DNA from 3 places in the Pantoea agglomerans genome. Region 3 is predicted to be linked to each of the others. Evidence: predicted binding sites of a transcription regulator. Region 3 holds the regulator's gene; each other region holds the start of a gene.
The links. Region 3 encodes Fur, which represses iron uptake genes when iron is present. Its sites were predicted from a motif close to ATAATAATGAGAACNACTATCAA; they were not measured.
Positions count from the first base shown of each region.

Region 1 (3,275 bases), 590 kb from region 3:
TAGTGTCTTAACGGACGTGAGGGTTCAAGTCCCTCTCTTCGCACCAGAGTTGTCCTCCCCTGCTTTACCTCCCGGCTTTACTCTTCTTGTTTCAGACGCCATGAAAGATCACCGCAACGGCCGCTAATCCGCCCGCTAATGCCAGACATGAAGGCAGCAGCAGATAGTGACGTAACCGACGATGGAACAGCATAATCACCGTCAGCAGCAGCGCCACCACCATCACTATGCGCCACTGGCTAAAGCTCGGCTCCCATAGCGCAAAGCACGGCATCGCCGCGCAGGGCAACAGCACGCCCCATGCGCTGTCCAGTCTCTTCCCCATCACCCAGCTAACGCCCCACAAACCGCAGGCGGCAAACAGAGCCATTAACATTGCGCCGACCTCAAATGATAAGAATTCGCATTATCATATGATAATAAATCTCATCTTGCAGCCTGTTTTTTTCGCCCCCGGGCCGGAAGATGACAGACCAGTTGGAAAATGCTAGATTGCGGCCGATAACACCTTTCATAACACAGCAAATTTGCTCATTGTCCGGCAAAAAATTTTATTTTCGCCGGAATGCGCTTTGATATTTCAGGGCCGTTTCGAGTATTAATAATGAAATTACAATCTTACGATGAATTGAAACAGAGCAAATATCGGCTATCGCTGATGCTCTTTCTGTTTTTAAATGTCGCCGTATCGCTTTTTTGCCTGATCCCTTTCGTTGGCAGCCCGGCAGCGGACCTGCCGGTTCCGGTTATTACCGTTGCGCTATTTAGCGCCTCGACGTTAATTGCGTGTTTAATCAGGCCGAAACTGAAATTACCTTTATTAAATCCTGTCGCGTTACTGCTTGGTGCGTTTTGGGCATGGCATATTGACCTTAAATATCATCAGGTTTTCTTTTTTGACGATAACTTTCTGACGATTAGCCTGCTTAGCGTATTTTTTATTAGCGCCATCGCCCTGAGCGATTATCTGCCGGCCTTTTGTCTGCATATCACCCCGCCGGTGGTAACGGTGCTGCTGCTCGATAATGGCGAACATCTGGCGATGCTGCTGCTGACTATCTCGCTGCCGCTGATCGGCTTTTCTCTGCAACACCTGATGCGCCGCCGCGTCGATCGCTTTACCCGCCGCCTGATGCGCCAGCTCTATGAAGAAAAAGAGACCTTCAGCGATCTCAGCATGCTGGACCCGCTGACCGGCCTCTATAACCGACGCGGACTGAAAAACCGGCTGGACAATATTCTGGAAAATCACGCCGGCAGCCACTTTGTGCTGCTGCTCGATATTGACCACTTCAAGGCGTACAACGATAACTACGGCCACGCCATGGGCGACCAGGCGCTGGCGCGCGTGTCGGTGGCGATCCGCGACGCCGTGCGCTCGCGCGATGTGGTGGTGCGCTACGGTGGCGAAGAGTTTCTGGTGCTGATGACCAACGTTAACGCGTCGATCGCCATGAAGCTGGCGGAGCGCATTCGCCAGTATGTGCTCGATCTCGAGATCCCCCATCGCTTCAACGAAAAGGTCTCCACCCACGTCACCGTCAGCGCAGGCATTGCCCCGATATTTGACGACGAGTTCGATCAGGCGGTCGCTAACGCCGACCGTGCGCTCTACGTTGCTAAAAACCAGGGCAGAAATACTATTCTCGCCTGGGAAGCGTTGCCCAAACCGCTCGCCGCCGGCAGCGAAGTGCTTTAATGCTTCGCAGCGCGGCGGTGCGCGCCGCGCCGCCGCTGGCGCTGATGCCGCCCTGCGCCGAAAATTTTCTTTCCGCTGATCTGTTGCTGCCGCGCCGACTTGTGAATGGGACTAAGAACGATTATCATTCTTTCTTCTCTGCTTCCAGGGCGTGTTATTCAGCATGGCGATCATCAGGCAGCAATCTCAACGCTTTCAGTACGCTCAGCCTATTTTTATGCAGGGCGATCGCTCGCTGGCGCGCGCGCTGCGCGATCTGATGCGCGAGCAGCACAGCTATATGCTGGACAGCATTCACCTTGATGAAGCCGCTCCCGCAGACGCCCTGACGCTGGCGGAGTGGGCTCGCCCGCAACATTTCCCTGCGCTGGCGCAGCGCTACAGCGACTATCTCTATCGTCAGCACCCCGACGCCGTTCAGGAGGCGAAGCCGGTTCAGTCGCTCTGGGCGCAGTGGTATTTCGGCCTGCTGGTGCCGCCGATGATGCTGGCGCTGCTGGCGGAATCGCGCGCGCTCGACTGCTCGCCGCAGCATATCCAGGTTCAGTTCCACGAGCATGGCCACCCCTGCGCTTTCTGGATTGCGGCGCACGAAGATGAAGAGGCGCGCTACCTCACCGCGCCGCAGCGTATCGATCGCCTGATCCAGCAGCATCTGATCCCGGCGGTGAACGCCATCGCCCAGCACGGCGGCATCAACGCCAGGCTGATCTGGAACAATATGGGCTTCTCCTTCCACTGGTTCCTCGGCGAACTGAAAACCCTGCTGGATGAGGCGACGATTCTGCAGCTTGAGCAGATGCTCTTCTTTACCAGCCGCCTGCAGGACGGCAGCGATAATCCGCTTTACCGCACCATGTTGCCGCGCGGCGGCGAGATGGTCAGACGCAGCTGCTGCCAGCGCTACCGTATCCCCGACGTCGAACGCTGCGGCAACTGCACGCTCAGCGTATAAAAACGCGTCCCGACGCACTTTCTCCCTTTCTCTCGTTTACACTTTTTCCGCCTTGTGGCAGTTTTTACGCCTTCGACCTGCATGGAGAAAAAGATGAGCCTGGAGTCGGTACGGCAGTTTTTCGCCGAACACGCACCTGATATCGACATTATCGAGATGTCGCAAAGCACCGCTACCGTGGAGATGGCGGCGCGCGTTCACGGCGTCGCGCCGGGACAAATCGCCAAAACCCTGTCGCTGAAAGTCAAAGATGAAGTCGTGCTGATCGTCACGCGTGGCGATGCCCGGCTCGATAATCGCAAGCTAAAAGCGGCGCTGGGGGCGAAGGCGCGCATGCTCAGCGTCGATGAGGTGGTGAACTGGACCGGCCATCCGGTTGGCGGCGTCTGCCCGTTCGGGCTGGAGAATCCGCTCAAGGTTTACTGCGACGAGTCGCTGCGCCGCTTCGATGAAGTGCTGCCCGCAGCGGGCGCCGTCCATAGCGCCGTGCGGATTACGCCACAGCGCATGGCCGAGCTGACGCAGGCGCAGTGGATAGACGTGTGCGAAGCGATCTAACGCGTCTGCTTCGACACCGCGCCTGAGATTTCGATGCCGCGCGTTTCGCGGCCAAAGGCGACA
Region 1 is NZ_CP083809.1:3,450,601-3,453,875, forward strand. It holds tRNA gene LB453_RS19195 (tRNA-Leu) at 1-46, shown strand, start outside; gene LB453_RS19200 (DUF1435 domain-containing protein) at 92-376, opposite strand; gene LB453_RS19205 (GGDEF domain-containing protein) at 605-1,699, shown strand; gene fhuF (siderophore-iron reductase FhuF) at 1,863-2,654, shown strand; gene LB453_RS19215 (YbaK/EbsC family protein) at 2,748-3,212, shown strand; gene LB453_RS19220 (MFS transporter) at 3,209-3,275, opposite strand, start outside.
Region 1: the regulator Fur is predicted to act here: its motif matches at 1,805-1,827, upstream of fhuF (siderophore-iron reductase FhuF).

Region 2 (3,275 bases), 720 kb from region 3:
GCGCAGTGAATCTGTGGACGAGCGAATCGGCACAGGGCAAGCTGCTGGAGCAGCTCGGCTTTACGCTCGCCGTGCCGCCTGCGGATCTGCAGCAAACGCACAGCATGGGCCAGCGCAAAGATATTATTCAGCTCTCCGGCGAAAACGTCGCCAGCGGCCTGAACGGCAACACCTTTCTGTTATTCGCCGCAGAGGAGCCGGGCGCGCAACAGCTGATGCAGAACCCGTTCCTGGCACAGACCGCGGCGGTAAAGCAGCAGCAGGTTTATGCGCTGGGCGCCGACACCTTTCGTCTTGACTACTACAGCGCCAGCCACCTGCTGACGCGTCTTGAGCAGCTGTTCGTTAAATCATGACGCCTCTTCTGCCAGCGACGGTGCTGGCGGTTGATAGCGTCGCAGTCTCGCCATCAGGATCCACATCACGCCTCCCAGCAGCGCCGCGCCGAAACCCGTCAGCGCGGCGGCCTGCTGCGGCAGCAGCCATGACCCCAGCGCGCCGATCATCGCCGCGCCGATTGCATCGCCGGTGACGTTCTGCGCCGTCCAGAGGCTATTGATGCGCCCCAACAGGGCATCGGGCGTCAGCGACTGGATCAGCTGATACTGCACCAGACTGTTAACGGCGCTGAAGTAGCCGAAGGCCGCCAGACACGCCAGCCCGAGCGCGAACTGCGGCATCAGGCTGAAGGCGCCAAGTGCCAGGAAAGCGGCGACGGCGCTGGCCAGAATCAGGCGGCCAGGCTGCGGCGTCTGCGCGAGCCGGCCGCTGGTCAGCGCCCCCAGCGCCGCGCCGAGCGGCACGGCGGCATACATCAGACCCAGCTCATCAAGGCTGACCTGCCAGTGCGGTGCCAGCGCCGGATAGAGCACGCGCACCGCGCTCGCCAGCGTGACCAGCGCGCCGATCAGCGCCGCCATGCCGACCAGCGGCGCAGAAAACAGGAACTGCACGCCGCTGGCTAGCGCCCGCAGCGGATGTTCGCGCGGCTGTGGCGGCGGCGGCATCAGGGGCAGCCGCAGCAGGGTCAGCACGGTAAGCAGCGTACCGAGGGCGGCGAGGCCGTAGTTCCACGCCGCGCCGCCGTGCGCCAGCACCAGACCGCCGACGGCGGGCGAGAGAATGGCGCCGAAGCGCACCGTCAGCATCGTTATCGCGCCCGCCTGCATCAGGTTCTCGCGTCCCACCAGCGCCGGCGTGGCCGCCAGCAGCGCCGTCACGCCGATCGCGCCGAAGAAGCCGTCCCACAGGCCCAGCAGAAACACCGCGCCGATGGACGGGGAGGGCAGCGAGGCGTTGACGGCCAGCGCCACAAAGCCGAGGCCGCAGGTCGAGCGCGCAATCAGGATAAGCCGTTTGCGCTCGTAGCGATCGGCCAGCACGCCGCCGGTGAGCAGGCCGATAAACATGCCTGCGCCCGCCAGGGTAACGGCGAGCCCGACCAGCGCCGGCGAGCGGGTCAGCTGCTGGATCTGCACCGGCACGGCAATCGCCAGCATGCCGAGCGCGACGATAGAGATAAAACGGGCGATAAAGACGGCGCGAAAAGCGGGATGCGTCTTCAACAGGCTGAGATCGATGAGATGGGAGGGTTTGTTCATTGCTTCGCCTTTTGCTGCGGTTTTCCTCGCTGTAGTCGAGGCGAATCATGGTAACATACAAAAATACGAGTAATAACGATAACAAGTATCATTATCAAATTGACGCGACCGCTGCGTCAGTGAACAGTGAAGGTTCGGAACGTTATGCGCCATCTCATCGCAATAGCCGCCTCAGGGATGCTGCTGTTGCTCTTGCTTGCGCTCAGCCTGATGCTCGGCGCCAAATCGATCGCCATTCATGATGTCTCTCTTGCCCTGACCACCAGCTGCGGCAGCGCCGACTGCGTTATCGTGCGCGAAGCGCGCCTGCCGCGCACCCTTGCCGGCCTGCTGGCGGGCTGCGCGCTCGGGCTGGCGGGGGCGCTGATGCAGAGCCTGACGCGCAATCCGCTCGCCGATCCCGGCATTCTCGGCGTCAACGCGGGGGCGGGCTTCGCCGTGGTGCTGGGCATCGCCCTGGTCGGCGCGGATACGCCCGCCGACTGGCTCGGCTTCGCCTTCCTCGGCGCGCTGCTGGCGTCGCTGCTGGTGGCGCTGACCGGCGCGCTCGGCGGCGGCCGCGTTAATCCGGTGCGCCTGACCCTGGCGGGCGTGGCACTGGGCGCGGTGCTGGAAGGGCTGACCTCCGGGCTTTCTCTCCTTAATCCCGATATTTACGACCATCTGCGCTTCTGGCACAGCGGCTCGCTGGATATTCGCAGCTTTGCCGTGCTGCGCGCCACCTGGCCAGCGGTGGCGGTCGGCGCGCTGATTGCGCTGCTGCTGGCGCGCTCGCTCAATACCCTGAGCATGGGCGGCGATGTGGCGACGGCGCTCGGCGCGCGCGTGGCGCGAACCCAGCTGCTCGGGCTGCTGGCTATCGCCCTGCTGAGCGGCGCCGCCACGGCCGCCGTCGGCCCCATCGCCTTTGTCGGGCTGATGACTCCTCATCTGGCCCGCTGGCTGTGGGGCAATGACCACCGCTGGATGCTGACTGGCACGCTGCTGATTACCCCCTGTCTGCTGCTGGCTGCCGATATACTGGGCCGCCTGATGGTGCCTGGCGAGCTGCGCGTCGCGGTGGTTACCGCGCTGCTCGGCGCGCCGATGCTGATCGTGCTGGTGCGCCGCAAGCTGGGGAGAGGGCAGATATGAGTCGGGCGATGATGCACGGTATCTGGCTGCTGGCGGCCTGCGCGCTGCTGGCCTTTTTCGGCGTTACGCGCGGCGCGCTGCCGATTAGCGGGGCGCAGCTCTGGCAGCTGGTCAACGGCGAGGCGGCGCGCAACGTTCAGCTGATCGTGCTGGAGTGGCGGCTGCCGCGCGTGGCGATGGCGCTGCTGCTCGGCGCGGCGCTGGGCGTCAGCGGCGCGATTTTTCAGTCGCTGCTGCGCAACCCACTCGGCAGCCCCGATATTCTCGGCTTTAATACCGGTGCCTATAGCGGCGTGCTGGTGGCGCTGGTGCTGTTTCAGCAAAACAGCGAGGCCATGACGCTGGCGGCGCTGCTGGGCGGCGTGCTGACCGCAGGCGTGGTCTATCTTTTCGCCTGGCGCAACGGCGTCGAAACCTTCCGGCTGATTATCGTCGGCATCAGCGTACGGGCGCTGCTGATGGCGCTTAACGGCTGGCTGATCGTCAGCGCCTCGCTTGAGGCGGCGCTCAGCGCCGGGCTATGGAGCGCCGGATCGCTCA
Region 2 is NZ_CP083809.1:3,578,164-3,581,438, reverse strand. It holds gene fepB (Fe2+-enterobactin ABC transporter substrate-binding protein) at 1-356, shown strand, start outside; gene entS (enterobactin transporter EntS) at 351-1,601, opposite strand; gene fepD (Fe(3+)-siderophore ABC transporter permease) at 1,746-2,735, shown strand; gene fepG (iron-enterobactin ABC transporter permease) at 2,732-3,275, shown strand, end outside.
Region 2: the regulator Fur is predicted to act here: its motif matches at 1,671-1,693, upstream of fepD (Fe(3+)-siderophore ABC transporter permease).

Region 3 (3,275 bases):
TGATACCCTGAGCAAAGATCCGGCAGATGGCCGCAAGGTGAAGGGCGTCATTCACTGGGTTTCAGCGGACCATGCGCTGCCAGCAGAGTTCCGCCTCTACGATCGCCTGTTTAGCGTGCCGAATCCGGGCGCGGAAGAGGATTTCCTGACCACCATCAATCCGAAGTCGCTGGAGATCCGTCAGGGATTTGTTGAGCCTGGCCTGCAGAACGCCAGCCCGGAAGCGCCTTATCAGTTTGAGCGTGAAGGCTACTTTTGCGCCGACAGCCACTATTCGCGTCCAAACCAGCTGGTGTTTAACCGCACCGTTGGCCTGCGCGATACCTGGGCAAAAATCGGCGATTAAGGTTTTGCATTAACGGCGTGATAAAATCATTACAGGGCGAGCAATCGCCCTTTTTTATACCTGCAATCGGCGCAAGGGCGTTTTATTGTTCTGTAACAAACGATTAAAGCTTGTCGGACCACTCTGGCAATTATCTGAGTTAACGAAAATTAATCAATTTACAGATGTGAATTTCTTTTTTTCAGGTAGGCTATTCGCTCTTTAAAGAGGCTATGCGGGCATAAAAAGGAAAAAAGATGACAGCTCTTGGTCAGGAAGCAAAACACAGCGTGGTGGTTTTACATCAGTTAATCGAACGTATATTCAACCAGCCATCCGGCGAGGATGATACCTTCCATCTGCTGCTTTCGCACTTCCATCCCGATTTCCGCATGGTCACGACGCAGGGCAGGCTGCTCGATTTAAATCAGACCGAAGATCTGTTCCGTCAGCTGCAGGGGCGCCGTGAAGGTATGCGCATTGCCACCAGCGAGCACGCGGTGATCTCGCAGCGTAAAGATGAAGTCACTATTCAGTACCGCGAGCTACAGATGATGAACGGCAGCGATCAGGCGCGCATCTCACTGGCGATCCTCGACTGCACCACCTCCATTCCCCGCTGGCGCTACCTGCACGAAACGCTGGTCGCCTGACGGCCATAAAAAAAGCCGGTACGCATACCGGCTTTTAAAATCACTGCATAGCACATCTTTACTGATCGTGGAGCGTGTCGTCTTCGCGGCAATCGCCCAGCGCGCAGTGTCCGTAGAGATAGAGACTGTGGTTCGTCAGCTTGATGCCGTGGCGGGTGGCGATATCCCGCTGGCGCGCTTCGATTGATTCGTCGCTGAATTCGATGACTTTGCCGCAGTCCAGACAGATCAGGTGATCGTGATGATGCTGCTGGGTCAGTTCGAAAACCGATTTCCCGCCTTCGAAGTTGTGACGCGTCACGATGCCCGCATCGTCAAACTGGTTCAGTACGCGATAAACGGTAGCCAGACCAATCTCTTCGCCCATATCAATCAGGCGTTTATAAAGATCTTCCGCGCTGACGTGATGGCACTGAGGTTCCTGAAGCACTTCCAGAATTTTAAGTCTGGGCAGCGTGACTTTCAGGCCAGCCTTCTTTAATGCGGTGTTGTTGTCAGTCATGCGGATATTGTCCTGTTACTTTGCTGGTTACTTGAGGCGCCTTGCCTTGAATGTCGTTCGTTATCTATTCTCATTTGCGTCTCATTATAGAGGTGAAGTTTTAAAATGAAAACCGAGGTAAACGCCTGAAATCAACACGGGCTGTAAGAAGATGCGTAACGGCGCCGGGCGGAGAAATGCAGGAGGTTCGTTATCATTTCGTTAACTTCCTGACCTCGCGGGAGAAATAAGCAGATAACCGATGTGGGTATTGTACAGAATCGAAGATAAAAGTTAAAAAGCTGTAGCTATTATTTCTATAGGAAAAACCATTAACTCAATGTGAGCCAGCGCCCACATTGAGTATGTGGGTAATCAGGCTTCGATGATCGCCTGCAGCTGCAGCTCATCGTAAATCTGCTTCACCCATGCTTCGACGCGCTGGCTGGTCAGTTCCGGCTGACGATCTTCATCGATAGCCAGGCCAAGGAAGTGCTTGTCGTCTGCCAGGCCTTTAGACGCTTCAAAGTGGTAGCCTTCGGTTGGCCAGTGGCCGACGATCACCGCGCCGTTCGGCTCGATAATGTCGCGAATGGTGCCCATCGCGTCGCAGAAATATTCTGCGTAGTCTTCCTGGTCGCCGCAGCCAAACAGCGCCACCAGCTTGCCGTTGAAATCGATCTCTTCCAGCGTCGGGAAAAAGTCGTCCCAGTCACACTGCGCTTCGCCGTAGTACCAGGTCGGAATGCCCAGCAGCAGGATATCGAACGCCTCGAGATCTTCTTTCGTGCTCTTGGCAATGTCGTGTACTTCCGCAACCTCTTTGCCCAGTTGTTTCTGGATCATTTTTGCAATGTTTTCGGTGTTGCCGGTATCGCTGCCAAAGAAGATGCCTACGATTGCCATGGGGTAAATAACCTCTTAAATCCTGATAATGAGTGCATGCGCGGAGCGCACAATTAAGCGAATGATAGCAGAGCGGGCAAAAGGGCGGAACTCGAAAAGCCGCTCCATTTGCTTCTGCGTGCGCTTTGCGCGCGTCAGCCCAGTTTGAGTTGCGCCAGCAGCATCTGTTCAATCAGTTCGCTGCGGCTGATGTTGCGCTGCTCAGCCAGGGTGTTTAGCGCGTCCACGGCTTCGCTGGTCATTTTGAGTTCGACACGACGCAGCCCGCGCACTTTGTCACGTTTCAGTTGATTGCGCTTATTGATGCGCAGCTGTTCATCACGCGAAAGCGGACTGGTTTTCGGTCGGCCGGGCCGACGCTCGTTTGCAAACAGATCCAGCGTGGTGCGATCAGTGTTTTCTTTTGCCATGGGTTAGTAAAACTAGGGGCGCGAACAGGCGCGCTTATAACGAGAAATGGGCCATTGCCGCCGCAAAAAACGCACAGCGGCAAAATTTAGCGCGCCATCATACTCCAGCGGAAGTGATGACGCCAATGCTAAACCGCGAACGGCAAGCTTTTGCTTTTAAAGCGCAAAAAAGCGACGAACGCTGCGCAATACGGCATCAGGTTTCTCAGCGTGTACCCAGTGGCCGGCACCGCTGATCACGTGCGCATGGGCGGCGGGAAACTGACGCAGCAGCGCGTCGCGATGCTGATTGTCGAGATAGGGCGAGTCGCCGCCGCGAATAAAGAGCGCGGGATGAGGCCAGGCGGGCACCGCTTCCCAGCCAGTGAGTGTAGCGTAGTTTTCCCATAGCGCCGGAACGTTAAAGCGCCATTCGCCCTCCTGGAACGACTTGAGAATAAACTGGATAACGCCTTCCTCTTTAATATGGCTGCGCATCACCTGCGCAGCCTCACTGCGCT
Region 3 is NZ_CP083809.1:2,861,444-2,864,718, reverse strand. It holds gene glnS (glutamine--tRNA ligase) at 1-346, shown strand, start outside; gene LB453_RS16465 (hypothetical protein) at 583-978, shown strand; gene fur (ferric iron uptake transcriptional regulator) at 1,037-1,480, opposite strand; gene fldA (flavodoxin FldA) at 1,835-2,365, opposite strand; gene ybfE (LexA regulated protein) at 2,500-2,775, opposite strand; gene ybfF (esterase) at 2,932-3,275, opposite strand, start outside.